4 regions of the Streptomyces sp. 4N509B genome follow, and region 1 is predicted to be linked to each of the others. Evidence: predicted binding sites of a transcription regulator. Region 1 holds the regulator's gene; each other region holds the start of a gene.
The links. Region 1 encodes HrcA, which represses chaperone genes, less so after heat shock. Its sites were predicted from a motif close to TTNGCACTCNGNNNNNCNGAGTGCNAA; they were not measured.

Region 1 (4,480 bases):
GTCCCTGGCGGGCTCGCGACGCCCTGCGACTCCCCTTGCCGCGTTGTCGTCGGTCGCCAGCCTGCAAGGCTGACTCCCTCCTCCGCCTTGCCATCGAAGCCCCAGGACGCCGCTCCCTGATCCACCAGGGACTGCGGGACAGCCATTAGGGTCTGCGCAGCGTGAGACGCCAACTGCCCTGCCATGGTTTCGTCTTGACGTGGGGACCGCTCCCGAGGGGCCGTCGGTTCGGGGGCGCGACGCCGCACGGCGCTCCCCCGCGCCGGGCGGTGTCAGCTCCAGCGGCCGGTGCGGGCCAGGACCACGGCCGCGGCGGCCGTGCCGGCGGTGGAGGTCCGCAGCACCGTGGGGCCCAGGCGGTACGGGCGCGCCCCGGCCTCGGTGAAGGCGGCCAGTTCGGCGTCGGTGACGCCCCCCTCCGGCCCGACGACGAGCACGATGTCGCCCTCCGCCGGGAGCGCGGCCGCCGCCAGCGGCTCGGTGGCCGACTCGTGGAGCACGACGCCGAACGCCTCCCTGGCCTGGAGCCAGCGCGCCACCTCGCGGGTGGTGTGGGCCTCGGCAACGCTCGGGAACCGCACGCGCCGCGCCTGCTTGCCGGCCTCGCGGGCCGTGGCGCGCCACTTCGCCAGGGACTTCGCGCCCCGCTCGCCGCGCCACTGCGTGACGCAGCGGGACGCCGCCCACGGCAGGACCGCGTCCACGCCGGTCTCGGTCATGGTCTCCACGGCCAGCTCGCCGCGGTCCCCCTTCGGCAGCGCCTGCACCACGGTCAGCCACGGCCGCCGCGGCGGCTCGTGCCAGACCCGCGCCACCGTCGCCATGAGGCGGTCGCGGTCCTGGAGCGCGGTGACGGTGCCCGCGGCGCCCGTGCCCTCGCCGTCGGTGAGGACGACGGGCTCGCCGGGCCGCAGCCGCCGCACGGTGACCGCGTGCCGGCCCTCGGGGCCGTCGAGCGTCACGGTGTCACCGGGGCGGGCGTCGCGGAGCGCGTCGGAGACGAAGACGGGTGCGGTGGTCATGGGAGCTTCGGCGATCGTGGACTCGGGCGGCTTCGTCAGCTTCGTCAGCGGCGTCAGCGGCCGTTGAACGCGTCCTTCAGGCGGGAGAACAGGCCCTGCTGCCCGGGCTGGAACTGGCCCTGGGGCCGCTCCTCGCCGCGCAGCTTCGCCAGCCGCCGCAGCAGCTCCTCCTGCTCGGGGTCGAGCTTGCTCGGGGTCTGCACCTCCACGTGCACCACGAGGTCGCCCCGCCCGTTGCTCCGCAGGTGCGTGATGCCGCGGCCGTGGAGCGGGATGGACTGGCCCGACTGCGTGCCGGGGCGGATGTCCACCTCCTCCATGCCGTCCAACGTCTCCAGCGGCACCTTGGTGCCGAGCGCGGCGGCCGTCATGGGGATGGTGACCGTGCAGTGCAGGTCGTCGCCGCGGCGCTGGAAGACGGGGTGCGGCGCCTCGCGGATCTCGACGTACAGGTCCCCGGGGGGGCCGCCGCCGGGGCCGACCTCGCCCTCGCCCGCGAGCTGGATGCGGGTGCCGTTGTCCACGCCGGCGGGGATCTTCACCGTCAGGGTGCGGCGGGTGCGGACCCGGCCGTCGCCCGCGCACTCCGGGCACGGGGTGGGGACGACGGTGCCGAAGCCCTGGCACTGCGGGCAGGGCCGGGAGGTCATGACCTGCCCGAGGAACGAGCGGGTGACCTGCGAGACCTCGCCACGGCCGCGGCACATGTCGCAGGTCTGCGCCGAGGTGCCGGGCGCGGCGCCCTCGCCGTTGCAGGTGCCGCAGATGGTGGCGGTGTCGACCTGGATCTCCTTCGTGGTGCCGAAGGCGGCGCCGTTGAGGTCGATCTCCAGGCGGATCATGGCGTCCTGGCCGCGCCGGGTGCGCGACTTCGGCCCGCGTTGGGTCGCGGTGCCGAAGAAGGCGTCCATGATGTCCGAGAAGTTCCCGAAGCCGGCTCCGAAGCCGCCCGCCCCCGCCCCGACACCGGAGCCCATCGGGTCCCCGCCCAGGTCGTACATCTGCTTCTTCTGCGGATCGGAGAGCACCTCGTAGGCGGTGTTGATCTCCTTGAACCGCTCCTGGGTCTTCGGATCCGGGTTCACGTCCGGGTGCAGCTCGCGCGCCAGCCTGCGGAAGGCCTTCTTGATCTCCTCCTGCGAGGCATCGCGCTGCACGCCAAGGATCGCGTAGTAGTCCGTCGCCACTTAGTTCTCCGCGAGGATCTGTCCGACGTACCGTGCCACTGCCCGCACCGCTCCCATCGTTCCGGGGTAGTCCATCCGGGTCGGTCCCACCACGCCGAGCTTCGCGACCGCCTCGTCACCCGAACCGTAGCCGACGGAGACGACCGAGGTGGAGGTCAGGCCCTCGTGAGCGTTCTCATGCCCGATACGGACGGTGACGCCCGAGTCGGTGGCCTCCCCCAGCAGCTTCAGGAGCACCACGTGCTCCTCCAGCGCCTCCAGCACCGGCCGGATCGTCAGCGGGAAGTCCTGGGCGAAGCGGGTGAGGTTGGCGGTGCCGCCGATCATCAGCCGCTCCTCGGTCTCCTCCACCAACGTCTCCAGCAGCGTGGAGAGCACCACCTGCACCGTGCCGCGCTCCTCGGCGTCGAAGGCGTCGGCCAGGTCCCCCACGAGCCGGGGCACCTCCGTGAAGCGCTGCCCGGCGACCCTGCTGTTGAGCCGGGCGCGCAGGTCGGCGACGGACGCCTCGGGGAACGGCGCCGGGCAGTCGAGGAGGCGCTGCTCGACCCGGCCGGTGTCGGTGATCAACACCAGCATCAGGCGGGCCGGCGCCAGCTGGAGCAGCTCGACGTGACGGACGGTGGAGCGGGTCAGGGAGGGGTACTGCACGACGGCGACCTGGCGGGTGAGCTGCGCCAGCAGCCGGACCGTGCGGCCGACGACGTCGTCGAGGTCGACGGCGCCGGCGAGGAAGTTCTGGATGGCGCGACGCTCGGCCGCCGACAGCGGCTTGACGTCGGCCAGCTTGTCGACGAAGAGGCGGTACCCCTTGTCGGTCGGCACCCGCCCGGCGCTGGTGTGGGGCTGGGCGATGTACCCCTCCTCCTCCAGCGCGGCCATGTCGTTGCGCACCGTGGCCGGGGAGACCCGGAGGTTGTGCCGCTCGGTGAGGGCCTTGGAGCCGACGGGCTCCTCGGTCCCCACGTAGTCCTGGACGATGGCTCGCAACACCTCGAGTCTGCGTTCACTGAGCATGCGCGCACCTCCCGTCCCAGCCGCACGTCTTCGCCTGTTCGTACGCCGCCGCCGTCTGGCACTCATCCCTACCGAGTGCCAACCCCCGGTCCAGTGTACGGCTGGGTAGCAGGGCCGGGGAACGTGCGACCACATGACCGTACCGCGCGACCGGCGCGAACAGGAGAGCGCAGGAGCGCACGTGTTCGCGGGGAGGCTAGTCTGCGGCCGTGACGAGCACGGAGTGGGGGGAGCCCGAGGAGGTGGCCGCCGGGGTCTGGCGGTGGCGGCTGCCGGGGTGGGACGAGACGGTGGGGCTGGTCGCGGGGGACGACGGCCTGCTGCTCGTGGACACGGGACCCGGCCCCGAGGCCGTGGCCGCGCCGGCGCGCTGGGCCGCCGGGAGATCCCGTCGCTCCGCGTCCGTGGCGCGGTGGGCGGCGGTCACGCACCCCCACTTCGACCACGTCCTCGGGGCCACGGGGCTCGGGCCCGAGGTCGAGCTGTACGGGGCCGCGGGCCTTCGATCACGGCTGGTGGCCGCCGAACTGGCGGCGGACGCGGTGGGCAACGGGATGGACGCGTCCCTGGCGGGTCGGCACGCGGCGGGGATCGACGCGGTGGCCGGGCGGTTCCTGGAGGTGTCCGGCCGGCGCGAGATCGCGCTGGGCGCGGACCGGCGCGCGGTGCTCGCGAACATGGGCCCCGGTCACACCCCGTGCGACCTCGCGGTGCTGGTGCCCGCGTCGTCCGCGGGCGGGCCGCCGGTGGTGTTCTGCGGGGACCTCGTGGAGGAGTCGGGCGAGCCGCAGGCGGGCGAGGACGCGTCACCGTCGCGGTGGCCGGCGGCGCTCGACCGGCTGCTGGCCCTGGGCGGCGAGGACGCCCGCTACGTGCCGGGGCACGGGGCCGTCGTGGACGCCGCCTTCGTCCGCGCCCAACGCGCGGCGCTGGCCCGACGCTTCGGCGTCACGCGCTGACCCGGCAGCTCCCGCCGGCCGGCGGGACCTGATCGAATAGGCCCATGCGCAGCCGATCGTACGACCCCGACCTGACGCCGCCGTGGAAGCGGAAGGCGCCCGCGCCCGAGGTGGTGGCGGAGCCCGGTCTGGTGGTGGAGGAGGTCACCACCGGGTACTGCGGGGCGGTGATCCGCTGCGAGAGGACGGCGCAGGGACCGACCGTCACGCTGGAGGACCGCTTCGGCCGGCACCGCGTCTTCCCCATGGAGCCGCGCGGCTTCCTGCTGGAGGGCACCGTTGTCACGCTCGTGCG
Region 2 (4,480 bases), on a different contig from region 1:
AGCTGGGGGATGCCGTTCGCGTCGCGCTTGACGGTGACGGGGGCGGTGAGACCGTCGAGGGTCAGCTCGCCGCTGACCTGCGGGAAGGACGCCCGGACCGTGCTCACGCTCCAGTAGGCGCCGTAGCCGAGGCCGGCGAGCAGGAGCATGACGACGACGATCACGATCAGACGAGCGCGTCGCCTGGGCCTTGGCTTCGTGGCACGAGGCATCGGGTGTACGTCCTTTGGGTGCTTCCCGGGCGGCACGGCGGTTGAAGGCAACCATAGACATACGCCCTGAGGGGTGAGCCTACGGGGAGTCACGCGGCCAGGTCACAGCGTTCATATGCTGGTAAATTCTCCGCAAAGCAGGCGAATTTGATCGAGCCCGACCGGGTTCGTGCGTGACCACGCGGCACGGTCCGGCGGCGCGTGACGTGACACGTCACGTGGCCACACGTGGGACCGCGGGCGCGGACGCGCGCGCACGGGCCCGCGCGCGGGTACGCGTACGGGAAGGAGTGCGGGCAAACGTGCACACGTGCGGGCACACGTACCCGTACGGCCCACCCCGAGCCCCCGAAACCCGAGCCCCCGAAACCCGAGCCCCCGCGACCCGAGACCCGAGGGAGGAACGCCGCTGACCGTCGAACGCCTCAACGTCCTCCTCCTCGCCGGCGCGCTCGTCCTGCTCGTCGCGGTGGTCGCCGTGCGCGTGACCACCCACAGCGGGCTGCCCTCCCTGCTCCTCTACCTCGCCATCGGCATGGGCCTGGGCGAGGACGGCCTCGGCGTGGAGTTCGACGACGCCGAGCTGACACGGGTCCTCGGCTACGCGGCGCTCGTCGTCATCCTCGCCGAGGGCGGTCTCAGCACCCGCTGGCGCGACATCCGCCCCGGCATCCCCGCCGCGGGCCTGCTCGCCACCGTCGGCGTCGGCGTCAGCGTCCTGGTCACGGCCGCCGGAGCCCACCTCCTCGTCGGGCTCAGCTGGGAGACGTCGCTGGTGCTGGGCGCCGTGCTCTCCTCCACCGACGCCGCCGCCGTCTTCTCCGTGCTGCGGCGGGTGCGGCTGCCGCGCCGGCTCTCCGGCGTGCTGGAGGCCGAGTCCGGCTTCAACGACGCCCCCGTCGTCATCCTCGTCGTCGCCCTCTCCGAGACGCACCCGCGCGGCGAGGAGTGGTGGGTGATGATCGGCGGGATGGTGGTGGAACTGGCCATCGGGCTGGTGGCCGGGCTCGTCGTCGGGCGGCTCGGCGTGCTGGGGCTGCGGCTGGTCGCCCTCCCCGCCGCCGGCCTCTACCCGATCGCCGTGCTGGCGCTGGCCGTGCTGGCGTACGCGGGCGGCGCGCTCGCCCACGGCTCCGGCTTCCTCGCCGTCTACGTGGCCGCGCTCATCCTCGGCAACGCCCGCGGCCTGCCGCACCGGCCCGCGGCGCGCGGCTTCGCCGACGCGATGGCGTGGGTGTCGCAGATCGGGCTCTTCGTGCTGCTGGGGCTGCTGGCCGACCCCTCCGAGCTGTGGCCGGACCTGTGGCCGGCGGTGGTGGTCGGCACGGTGCTGTCGGTGGTGGCCAGGCCGGTGGCGGTCATGGTGTGTCTGGTGCCGCTGCGGTGGAGCTGGCGGGACCAGGCGATGCTCAGCTGGGCCGGGCTGCGGGGCGCGGTCCCGATCGTGCTCGCCACCATCCCCGTCGTGGCGGGGGTTCCCGAGAGCGAACGGATCTTCGGGATCGTCTTCGGTTTCGTCGTGGTCCACACGATGCTCCAGGCCCCCGCCCTGCCCTGGGTGGCGCGGCGGCTGCGCCTCGTCGGCGAGCTCGACGAGGCGGAGGACGTCGACATCGAGTCCGCGCCGTTGGAGCGGCTGCGCGGACATCTGTTGTCCGTGTCCGTCCCGCGGGGGTCGCGGATGCACGGCGTGGAGGTGGCGGAGCTCAGGCTGCCGCAGGGAGCCGCGGTGACCCTGGTGGTGCGGGACGGCAGGAGCTTCGTGCCGCAGCCCTCGACGGCCCTGCGGCGCGGGGACGAGCTGCTGGTGGTGGCCACCGACCCGGTGCGGGACGCGGTGGAGCGGCGGCTGCTGGCGGTGAGCCGGGGCGGCAAGCTCGCGCGCTGGCTGGGACAGGGCGGGGGCAGCACGGGGCTGCGGGGCTGAGCTGGCGGTGTGGACGTCGGTGTGGCCGACGCTGTGAGGGGGTGGGCGGCCGGCGTGAGTAGACGCAGGGGGTAGGAATGTTGCACGATGGAGCGTCGTTAGCACTCCCACACCCAGAGTGCCAGGAGGAATGACGTGCCGACGTACCAGTACCAGTGCACCGCGTGCCAGGAGGGCATCGAAGTGGTGCAGAAGTTCACCGACGACTCCCTCACGGAGTGCCCCAGCTGCCAGGGGCGGCTCAAGAAGGTGTTCTCGGCGGTCGGCATCGTCTTCAAGGGCTCCGGCTTCTACCGCAACGACAGCCGTAACACCTCCTCCTCCCACACGGGCGGTTCCGGCAGCAACGGCAAGGCGTCGGACAAGGCCACGGGCAAGACGGGCGACAGCTCCTCCTCGGGTTCGTCCGGGTCCTCGGGGTCCTCCGGGTCCGGCAGCTCGTCCTCGACCTCGTCCTCCTCGTCCTCGTCCTCGTCCTCGACCAGCACCGCCTCCGCCGCATGAGCGCGCCCGCCGCGCCCGCCGAGGGCGCCGCGGCGGCCGACATCGGCGTCATCGGCGGCTCGGGGTTCTACTCGTTCCTCGACGACGTGACCGAGGTCACCGTCACCACGCCCTACGGGCCGCCGAGCGACTCGCTGTTCGTGGGCGAGATCGCCGGCCGGCGGGTCGCCTTCCTCCCCCGCCACGGCCGCGGCCACGGCCTGCCGCCCGCCCTCATCAACTACCGCGCCAACCTCTGGGCGCTCCGCTCGCTCGGCGTCCGCCAGGTGCTGGGTCCCTGCGCGGTGGGCGGGCTGCGCCCCGAGTACGGCCCCGGCACCCTGCTCGTCCCTGACCAGCTGGTGGACCGCACCCAGGGCCGGGCGCAGACCTTCTTCGACGGGTTGCCCCGCGAGGACGGCCAGCGTCCGAACGTCGTGCACGTCACCTTCGCCGACCCGTACTGCCCGGTCGGCCGGAAGGCCGCGCTGGGTGCCGCGCGGGACAGCGGCTGGGAGGCGGTCGACGGCGGCACGATGTGCGTGATCGAGGGCCCTCGCTTCTCGACCCGCGCCGAGTCCCTCTGGCACGCGGCGCAGGGCTGGTCCGTCGTCGGCATGACCGGCCACCCGGAGGCCGTCCTCGCTCGCGAGCTGGAGCTCTGCTACACCTCGCTCGCCCTCGTCACCGACCTGGACGCGGGCGCCGAGGAGGGGGAGGGCGTCTCCCACGCCGAGGTGCTGGCGGTCTTCGCGCAGAACATCGACCGGCTGCGCACCGTGCTGTTCGACGTGCTGGCCCGGCTTCCGGAGAACGGCGACCGCGACTGCCTGTGCGCGACGGGTCTGGGCGGCCAGGACCCGGGCGTCGAACTGCCCTGACGCCCCCGAGGCCCGGCGCCTGACCCTTGACGGCGGCGACGGCCGGACGGCCGTTTCCGGTCCGCCACCGACCTCGCCACCGACCCCACCCCGCCACCGCTCCCTGTCGCTGCCGTCGTTCGGCTTCCGGTCTGTTCCCGAAAGCCCGGCCGGTGGAGGCGGGGCTGGGCGGGGTTCTCACCCGTCGGGGTGACGCCGTTGTCCACAGCCGCGGCCCCGTCCACGGGCCGCTGCGGTCCTCGCCGCGTCACGGCAGGGTGGGGGCATGAAAGCCGTCCACGCGCCGCGGCGCCCCGCCTCCCCGCCCCCGCCCTCCCCGAGCTCCGCCCGCACGTCGCCCGCGTCGGCGGTGCCCGCGTTCCGGCCGGTGACAGCCTCCTCCTGCATGGGCGGCGGGTGGCTTCGGCGCCGCGTGCGGCGCGCGGTGCGGCGCGGCCGGCGCACCCTGGCCATCCCTCTCGTGCTCGCCGCTGTCACGCTGGTCGTCGTCGGTGCGCACTGGAGCGCCGGCGAGCCGCGGCGAGGATCCGCCGGCGCCGGGCTCGCCGACGGATCGGCGCGTGACGGCGCGCGCCCCGCCCGGTCCGAGCCCGCCGGAGGCGAAGGTCCCGGCTCCCTGGTGGCGGCGCCCGTCCGCATCGGCGACCCGGCCGCGGCGCGTCTCGTGCGGCCGGGAGACGTCGTGGACGTCCTCGCGGCCTCGCCCGAGCGGGCGGCGGCGCGCGTCGTCGCACGTCGGGCCCGGGTCGCCGAGGTCCCCGACGGGCGGTCGGCCCCGGGTGAACGGGGCGCGTTGCTGGTCGTCGAGGTGTCGCCCGCCACCGCTGCGAAGCTCGCCGGAGCCGCCGTCAAGGAAGAGCTGACGATCACCCGATGGGGGGCATGAGGTGGACAGGGGCGACGTCGCTCAGGCAGCGTGTGCGGCGATCGCACGCCCCCCGGCGCCGCCCGGGGCGAGAAGGGAGACGAGACAGCAC
Region 3 (4,480 bases), on a different contig from region 1:
CGGCCAGCACCTTCGCCGAGTGCACCAGCGAGGCGCCACCGCCGGCGACGATGCCCTCCTCCACCGCGGCGCGGGTGGCGGAGATGGCGTCCTCCAGACGGTGCTTGCGCTCCTTCAGCTCCACCTCGGTGGCGGCGCCGACCCGGATCACGCACACGCCGCCGGCCAGCTTCGCGAGGCGCTCCTGGAGCTTCTCGCGGTCCCAGTCGGAGTCGGTGCTCTCGATCTCGGCCTTGATCTGGGCGACCCGGGCCTCGATGTCCTCGGACTTGCCGGCACCGTCGACGATCGTGGTGTCGTCCTTGGTGATGGTGACGCGGCGGGCGGAGCCCAGCACGTCGAGACCGGCCTGGTCGAGCTTGAGGCCGACCTCCTCGGAGATCACGGTGCCGCCGGTGAGGGTGGCCATGTCACCGAGCATCGCCTTGCGGCGGTCGCCGAAGCCGGGGGCCTTCACGGCCGCCGAGTTGAAGGTGCCGCGGATCTTGTTGACCACGAGGGTGGACAGGGCCTCGCCCTCGACGTCCTCGGCGATGACCAGCAGCGGCCGCGAGGAGCCGGCCGCCATGATCTTCTCCAGCAGCGGCAGCAGGTCCTGGATGGAGGAGATCTTGCCCTGGTGGATCAGGATGTACGGGTCCTCCAGGACGGCCTCCATCCGCTCCTGGTCGGTGACCATGTACGGCGAGAGGTACCCCTTGTCGAAGGCCATGCCCTCGGTGAAGTCGAGCTCCAGGCCGAAGGTCTGCGCCTCCTCGACGGTGATCACACCGTCCTTGCCGACCTTGTCCATCGCCTCGGCGATCAGCTCGCCGACCTGCTTGTCCTGGGCGGACAGCGCGGCGACGGCGGCGATGTCCTCCTTGGAGTCGATGGGGCGGGCGGAGGCGCGCAGGTCGTCGGCCATGGCCGCGACGGCCGCGTCGATGCCGCGCTTCAGACCGGACGGGGAGGCGCCGGCGGCGACGTTGCGCAGACCCTCGCGGACGAGCGCCTGGGCCAGCACGGTGGCGGTGGTGGTGCCGTCACCCGCGATGTCGTTGGTCTTGGTCGCCACCTCCTTCACCAGCTGGGCGCCGAGGTTCTCGTACGGGTCCTCGGTCTCGATCTCCCGGGCGATGGTGACGCCGTCGTTGGTGATCGTCGGAGCGCCGAACTTCTTGTCGATGACGACGTTGCGGCCCTTGGGGCCGATGGTCACGCGCACCGTGTCGGCGAGCTTGTTCACGCCGCGCTCGAGGGCGCGCCGCGCGTCCTCGTCAAACTTCAGGATCTTCGCCATGGGTCGTGTCCCCTAGTCCCTCTGGTTCCCTCTGGTCCCTGTGGTCCGTGTGGTCCCTTGTCGCTGCCTGCTGTCCGCGCCCGGCCCGCAACGAGGGCCGCGCCCCAGCCCCAGCCGTCCGGGGAACCGGACGCGGGCCCGGGGCGCGGTGTGCTTCTGGGCTTGCGCCTGTCGCGCTCGTGCTACGAGGCGATCACTTCTCGATGATCGCGAGCACGTCGCGGGCCGAGAGAACGAGGTACTCCTCGTTGTTGTACTTCACCTCGGTACCGCCGTACTTGCTGTACAGCACGATGTCGCCGACCTTGACGTCGAGCGGCAGGCGGTTGCCGTCCTCGAAGCGGCCCGGGCCCACGGCCAGGACGGTGCCCTCCTGGGGCTTCTCCTTGGCGGTGTCAGGGATGACCAGGCCCGAGGCCGTGGTCTGCTCGGCGTCGAGCGGCTGGACCACGATGCGGTCCTCAAGAGGCTTGATGGCAACCTTGGAACTGGTGGTCGTCACGATCCGACCTCCCCCTTCGGAGATCTCGCGGGGTCTTGGTGTCAGGAACGAACGGCGACCTGGTGGACCCGTCGTCGCGGGTGCCGGATCCGCCCATCGCACGTTGGCTGGCACTCCTCTATGGAGAGTGCCAGCGTCGAGACTAGGCCGCCGTTAGCACTCAGTCAACTAGAGTGCCAGGCGCCCGGGGCGTGGCGCGGCTGACGCGGGACGGCGCGCGCCGGTCGGACGCACCGGGCTCCACGGTCACACGCGGGCTCACGCGGGCGTTCGCGTGGCCGCCCGCCGCCGCTCACGCCCTTCCCACGGCGACACGCCCGCCCCCCGACATCCCGACACGCGCCGACGCGCCGCGGCCCGGGATCCGTCCGGGCCTGACCCGCGCGGGGTGTCACGGCGCGTCAGGGCAGCTCAGGCGGCTCAGGGCAGGTAGTCCTCAAGGCGCGCGACGGAGAAGCCCTGTCGGGTGACGGTGTCCACCAGCCGGCGCAGCATGTCCGTCATGTCCCCCTCGCCGCCGTCGTCCCACTCACCCTTCCCCCGGAAGTGGGTGAGGATGATGTCCCCCGGACGCAGCTTCCGGTCCGGGTACGCCCACTCGATCCGGTCGGCGAACGCCTCCTGCGTCCACAGCGGCACCACCTCCACCCCACAGGCCGCGGCGGCGCGCAGCGTGTCGCGGTCGTAGGCCCCGTACGGCGGGCGGAAGAGGGTGGGCCGCTCGCCGATCTCACGTTCGAGCCGTTCCTGCTGGTCGCAGATCTCACGCTTCTGCTCCGCGTAGCCGAGCGTGGGCATCTCCAGGTGGTTGACCGAGTGGTTGTGCATGGCGGCGCCGTCGGCGTGCGCCTCGCGGAAGTAGCCGTAGTCCTCGCCGACGGAGTCGTGGCTGAGGAAGCCGGAGAACGGGATCTGGAGTTCGCGCAGCATCCGCAGCAGGTCGGGGTCCTTCTCGGCGCCGTCGTCGATGGTGAGGAACACGACCTTGTCGTCGGTCGGGACGCGGGTGATGACCGCCGGCAGACCCTCGCCCCTGACGTGGCCGGGCTCGGTTCTCAGCGGGCGCAGGTCCTCGGCGTCGGGCGGGTCGGGGGGGATCAGCGGGGTGCGCCGCAGGCCCCAGGTCTCGACGGCGGCGACCCGACGCTTCTCGGCGCGCGCGAGCCGGTCGGCGTACGCGGAGAGCGCGCTGGCGGCGTTGCGTGACGCGATGCGCGCCCGTTGACGCGACACGTCGAGCGGGAGGCTCGCCGACCGCGCGGCGGGGGCGAAGGGCGGCAGGGCGTCCAACGCGTAGGGCACGGGCGGCAGCGCGGGGCCCTCGGCGGCCGTGCGGGCCAGGGGCTGGGCCACGGGGGCGAGGTCGGGCCCGTCGAGGGACGCCTGACGGGCGTGGACCGCCCCGATGCCCTGGAGCGTCGCCGCCCAGGCCACGAGGAGCGTCGCGGCCCGCCGCAGCACGCCCCGGGCACGGCGGGCGGCATGAGGCCGGTGCCCGCGTGAAGCATGACGATCATTTTGTCCTATTTGTAGGATAATCCTCATGATTCGGGATGCTGCCATCCCCGGAGGGCGCTCCCCGGCAGCCCGCCCCGGACGTCCCGGCAGAATGACCCGCGTGGCCGCATCCCCCTCCCCGCCCCCCGGCGCCCTCCCCCAGCTGCTGACCCCGACCGGCCAGCAACTCCTCGCAGAGCTGCGGGACCTCACCCCCTCCGACGAACTGGCCGCCGCCACCCGCCTGCGCCGCCACCACCCCGCCGAGCTCGTCACCGCCGCCATCGCCCAGGCCCGGCTGCGGCAACGCGCGGTGGCGAAGTTCGGCGCGCCGGACGCGGCGCGGATGTACTTCACGGCCGACGGCGTCGAACAGGCCACCCGCGCTCCCGTCGCCGCGTGGCGGGCGCGGCGCCTCGCGGCGCTCGGCGTCCGCAGCGTCGTCGACCTGTGCTGCGGCGTCGGCGGCGACGCCATCGCCCTGGCCCGCGCCGGGCTGACCGTCCTCGCCCTCGACCGCGACCCGCTGACCTGCTCCGTCGCCGAGGCCAACGCGGCGGCGCTCGGCCTGGCCGACCGCGTCACCGTCCGCCGCGCCGACGCCGCCGAGCTCGGGGACGCCGACCTCGCCGGCCAAGACGCGCTCTTCGTCGACCCCGCCCGGCGCGGCGCGCGCGGCCGCACCTTCGACCCCGAGGCGTACACCCCGCCCCTCTCCCTGGCCGTCGACCTGGCCCGCCGGGTGCCGGTGGCGGCGCTGAAGGTGGCCCCCGGCCTGCCGCACGCGGCGATCCCGGCCGAGAGCTCCGAGGCCGAGTGGGTCTCCCACGAGGGCGACGTCAAGGAGGCCGTGCTCTGGTTCGGCACCCGGGAGGCGGCGGGCCCCCGCCGCGCCACCCTCCTGCCCGGCTCCCACACCCTCACCGGCACCGGCCCCGAGGCCCCCGTCGGCCCACCCGGCCGCTACCTCCACGAGCCGGACGGCGCCGTCATCCGCGCCCACCTCGTCGCGGAGCTCGCCGAGCGCCTCGACGCCCACCTCGTGGACCCCACCATCGCCTACCTGACGACCGAAACCCTCCCGCCCCCGACGCCGTTCGCCCGCTCCTACGAGATCACCGACGTGCTGCCGTTCAACGTGAAACGTCTGCGCGCCCTGCTGCGCGAACGCGGCGTGGGCACCGTCACGATCAAGAAGC
Region 4 (4,480 bases), on a different contig from region 1:
CGTTCGCCATGCCCGGACGCTGGGCGCGCTCACGATCGGGCTGTCGTGCAACGCGGGCTCGCCGCTGGCCGCCGCGGCCGAGCACGGCATCGAGGTCGTCGTGGGCCCCGAACTCATCGCGGGCTCGACGCGGCTGAAGGCCGGCACCGCGCAGAAGCTGGTGCTGAACATGATCTCGACGATCAGCATGGTGCGGCTCGGCAAGACCTACGGGAACCTCATGGTCGACGTGCGCGCGTCCAACGAGAAGCTGCGCGCCCGCTCGCGCCGGATCGTGGCGCTGGCCACCGGCGCCACCGAGCAGGTCGTCGAGGAGGCGTTGACGGCGACGGACGGCGAGGTGAAGAACGCGATCCTCGCGATCCTCGGCGGGGTGGACGCGCCCACCGCGGCCCGGCTGCTCGCGGAGTCCGACGGCCACCTGCGGGAGGCGCTGGCGACGGTCGACGGAGACGCGGAGCCCGCCTGAGACCTCGTGCCCGCCCGGGATCCGGGCCCGCCCGGGCCGATCCGGCGCCGATCCGGAGCCGATCCGGAACGGAGCGGAACAGCCGCGAGGGGCGGCACCCCTTCCGGGATGCCGCCCCTCGTTGGGTTCGGCTGGCCGCCGTGGGCGGCCGGACGAGGCTGGACTCAGAAGTCCATGCCCCCACCCATGCCGCCGGCGGCGTCGGCGCCCGCCTTCTCCTTCTCCGGCTTGTCCGCCACCACGGCCTCCGTGGTGAGGAACAGACCCGCGATGGAGGCGGCGTTCTGCAGCGCGGAACGGGTCACCTTGGCCGGGTCGATGATGCCCTCGGCCAGCATGTCCACGTACTCGCCGGTGGCGGCGTTCAGACCCTGACCGGTCGGCAGGTTCCGGACCTTCTCCGCCACGACGCCGCCCTCGAGGCCGGCGTTGACCGCGATCTGCTTCAGCGGGGCCTCCAGCGCCAGCTTCACGGCGGCGGCACCGGTGGCCTCGTCGCCCTCCAGCTCCAGCTTCTCGAAGACGCTGGAGGCCTGGAGCAGGGCCACGCCACCACCGGCGACGATGCCCTCCTCGACGGCGGCCTTGGCGTTGCGCACCGCGTCCTCGATGCGGTGCTTGCGCTCCTTCAGCTCCACCTCGGTGGCGGCACCGGCCTTGATGACGGCCACGCCGCCGGCCAGCTTCGCGAGGCGCTCCTGGAGCTTCTCGCGGTCGTAGTCCGAGTCGGAGGACTCGATCTCGGCGCGGATCTGGTTGACCCGGCCCTGGACGCCGTCGCTGTCGCCGGCACCGTCGACGATGGTGGTCTCGTCCTTGGTGATGACGACCTTGCGGGCGCGGCCCAGCAGGTCGAGCGTGGCGTTCTCCAGCTTCAGGCCGACCTCCTCGGAGATGACCTGGCCGCCGGTGAGGATGGCGATGTCACCGAGCATGGCCTTGCGCCGGTCACCGAAGCCGGGGGCCTTGACGGCGACGGAGCGGAAGGTGCCGCGGATCTTGTTGACCACCAGGGTGGACAGGGCCTCGCCCTCGACGTCCTCGGCGATGATCAGCAGCGGCTTGCCCGACTGCATGACCTTCTCCAGCAGCGGCAGCAGGTCCTTCACCGCGCTGATCTTGGAGTTGACGATGAGGATGTACGGGTCCTCGAGCTCGGCCTCCATCCGCTCCATGTCGGTGGCGAAGTAGGCGGAGATGTAGCCCTTGTCGAAGCGCATGCCCTCGGTGAGCTCCAGCTCCAGCCCGAAGGTCTGCGACTCCTCGACGGTGATGACGCCTTCCTTGCCGACCTTGTCCATCGCCTCGGCGATCAGCTCGCCGATCTGGGTGTCGCCGGCGGAGATGGAGGCGGTGGAGGCGATCTGCTCCTTGGTCTCGACCTCCTTGGCCTGGCCGAGCAGGGCCTCGGAGACCTTCTCGACGGCGGCCTCGATGCCACGCTTGAGGGCCATCGGGTTGGCGCCGGCCGCGACGTTGCGCAGGCCCTCGCGAACCAGGGCCTGGGCCAGCACGGTCGCGGTGGTGGTGCCGTCACCCGCGACGTCGTCGGTCTTCTTCGCGACCTCCTTGACGAGCTCCGCGCCGATCTTCTCGTAGGAGTCCTCGAGCTCGATCTCCTTGGCGATGGAGACACCGTCGTTGGTGATGGTGGGGGCGCCCCACTTCTTCTCCAGCACGACGTTCCGGCCCTTGGGACCCAGCGTGACCTTGACGGCGTCGGCGAGCTGGTTCATACCGCGCTCAAGGCCCCGCCGCGCCTCCTCGTCGAACGCGATGATCTTGGCCATGTGAAGTGGTCCTCCCAGATACGGGGGTGGATTGCTCCGGACCGCGATGGCGCCCGCGACGGACGGCCCACGGCCGAAGCGGCTTCCTGCACCACCTGGCCCGCAGACCTCACCGAACCGGTCCTGGGTTGGGTTGTAGCTGTCACTCTCACCTGTCGAGTGCTAACGCCCATGATTAGCACTCGACCCCCCTGAGTGCAAGCCTGCCTGCCCGGAGGGCAGACGTTGAGGGGTGGCGGTCGGGGGCGCGGCGGGCGCAAGCCTGCCTGCCCGGAGGGCAGTCGTTGAGGGGTGGCGGTCGGGGGCGCGGCGGGCGCGGACGTGTGAGGGCCCCGCTCCCGGTGGCCGGGGGCGGGGCCCTTGATCAGAGTGAGACGGTTGGTGTTTCGGTGTAACGAAGGCTGTGGTGCGGTCGGCGGTCAGGCCGTGACCCGGACCATGTCGGCCTGTGGACCCTTCTGTCCCTGCGAGATCTCGAACTCGACCCGCTGTCCCTCCTCAAGGGTGCGGTATCCGTCCATCTGGATCGCGCTGTAGTGGACGAAGACGTCCGCACCACCGTCTACCGCGATGAAGCCGTAGCCCTTCTCCGCGTTGAACCACTTGACGGTGCCCTGAGCCATTCCTAACTCCCCTATTGCTGGCCCTTTCACGAGACCGCACCTCGCGGACCCGGGTCACACTTCGCAGACCTCACCCCCGGGCGTGGGGGGTGTGCGCCGGAACGCTCGACCGCCGCTGAATGTATCTGGACGTACGCCCAGGGCAACAGGTCATTCGGTCGAGAAAATAGGAATCCTCAGATCGGTCAAATGGCCCATTCTACATGAAAGTTGAACCATTCGATCTGCCAGATCGACGCCAAAGGGACAATCGTTGCGACCATTTTCAGCCCCACTGTTCGCGCGATGTGTCGCGAATTCATATGTGTGTGGAGGCGTGTGACGAGGTATGGCGAGTGTGGCCACTGTATCCCGCTCCACGACAGCACCGTGCCCCGAGGTGGGGGTACCTCGGGGCACGGTGGGGTGGGACAGGGGGCCGGACCAGGGGTCGGCCGGAGGGTCCGGCCGCCGGTCGACCGAGCCGTCGACCGAGCGGTCGACCGACCGGTCGGCGCGCGGTCAGCCGCCGGCGACGGCCGGGATGATCGAGACGCCGGCGCCGTCGGGCGTCGGGGTGTCGAGACCCTGCTCGAAGCGGACGTCGTCGTCGTTCACGTACACGTTCACGAACCTCCGCAGCTGGCCCTGGTCGTCCAGCACGCGGGCGCCGATGCCCTGGTGGTTCTTCTCCAGGTCGGCCAGCACCTCGGCGAGGGTGCCGCCCTCGGCGGTCACCTCGGCGCTGCCGCCGGTGTACGTGCGCAGGATGGTCGGGATGCGGACGGTAACGCTCATGCGAGGCCAGCCTCTCGGAACGACTCCAGGGTGGGACGGATGGTCGCGGTCACGCCCGCCGTCGGGGCCACCGCGTCGAGGGTCTTCAGGCCGTCGCCCGTGTTCAGGACGACGGTCGTCAGCGTGGGGTCGAGGGCGCCGGACTCGATCAGCTTCCGGGTCACGCCGAGGGTCACCCCGCCCGCCGTCTCGGCGAAGATGCCCTCGGTGCGGGCCAGCAGCCCGATCGCGTCCACGACCTGCTCGTCGGTGACGTCCTCGACCGCGCCGCCGGTGCGGCGGGCGATGTCCAGCACGTAGGGGCCGTCCGCCGGGTTGCCGATGGCCAGCGACTTGGCGATGGTGTCGGGCCGCACCGGGCGGACCACGTCGTGGCCGGCGCGGAAGGCCTGCGAGACCGGGGAGCAGCCCTCGGCCTGGGCCCCGAAGATCCGGTACGGGCGGTCCTCGACGAGGCCGGTCGCTATGAGCTCCTTCAGACCCTTGTCGATCTTGGTGAGCTGGGAGCCCGAGGCGATGGGGATCACCAGCTGGTCGGGGAGGCGCCAGCCGAGGGCCTCGCAGATCTCGAAGGCGAGGGTCTTGGAGCCCTCCGCGTAGTACGGGCGGAGGTTCACGTTGACGAAGCCCCAGCCCTCGCCGACCGGGTCGCCGATGAGCTCGCTGCAGAAGCGGTTGACGTCGTCGTAGACGCCGTCGATGGCGACCACCTGGCCGCCGTAGACCGCCGCCATCACGACCTTGCCCTGCTCCAGGTCGCTCGGGATGAAGACGCAGGAGCGCAGCCCGGCGCGGGCCGCGGCGGCGCCGACGGCGCCGGC

Region 2: ACTWP5_RS21070 (FmdB family zinc ribbon protein) is a predicted target of HrcA. The motif match lies at 2,238-2,264, and genes of this name have one in related genera.
Region 3: groES (co-chaperone GroES) is a predicted target of HrcA. The motif match lies at 1,938-1,964, and genes of this name have one in related genera.
Region 4: groL (chaperonin GroEL) is a predicted target of HrcA. The motif match lies at 2,435-2,461, and genes of this name have one in related genera.

The regions. Positions count from the first base shown of each region.
Region 1 covers NZ_JBQQBZ010000006.1:45,469-49,948, reverse strand. Annotated here, with positions in the region: gene ACTWP5_RS08970 (16S rRNA (uracil(1498)-N(3))-methyltransferase) at 273-1,022, opposite strand; gene dnaJ (molecular chaperone DnaJ) at 1,076-2,209, opposite strand; gene hrcA (heat-inducible transcriptional repressor HrcA) at 2,210-3,226, opposite strand; gene ACTWP5_RS08955 (MBL fold metallo-hydrolase) at 3,436-4,185, shown strand; gene ACTWP5_RS08950 (DUF3097 domain-containing protein) at 4,230-4,480, shown strand, end outside.
Region 2 covers NZ_JBQQBZ010000024.1:12,576-17,055, forward strand. Annotated here, with positions in the region: gene ACTWP5_RS21060 (penicillin acylase family protein) at 1-212, opposite strand, end outside; gene ACTWP5_RS21065 (potassium/proton antiporter) at 622-2,139, shown strand; gene ACTWP5_RS21070 (FmdB family zinc ribbon protein) at 2,275-2,643, shown strand; gene ACTWP5_RS21075 (S-methyl-5'-thioadenosine phosphorylase) at 2,640-3,503, shown strand; gene ACTWP5_RS21080 (hypothetical protein) at 3,769-4,389, shown strand.
Region 3 covers NZ_JBQQBZ010000022.1:16,844-21,323, forward strand. Annotated here, with positions in the region: gene groL (chaperonin GroEL) at 1-1,282, opposite strand, end outside; gene groES (co-chaperone GroES) at 1,476-1,784, opposite strand; gene ACTWP5_RS19945 (polysaccharide deacetylase family protein) at 2,205-3,245, opposite strand; gene ACTWP5_RS19950 (THUMP-like domain-containing protein) at 3,394-4,480, shown strand, end outside.
Region 4 covers NZ_JBQQBZ010000003.1:50,763-55,242, forward strand. Annotated here, with positions in the region: gene murQ (N-acetylmuramic acid 6-phosphate etherase) at 1-469, shown strand, start outside; gene groL (chaperonin GroEL) at 634-2,259, opposite strand; gene ACTWP5_RS04570 (cold-shock protein) at 2,679-2,882, opposite strand; gene ACTWP5_RS04575 (MoaD/ThiS family protein) at 3,384-3,659, opposite strand; gene thrC (threonine synthase) at 3,656-4,480, opposite strand, start outside.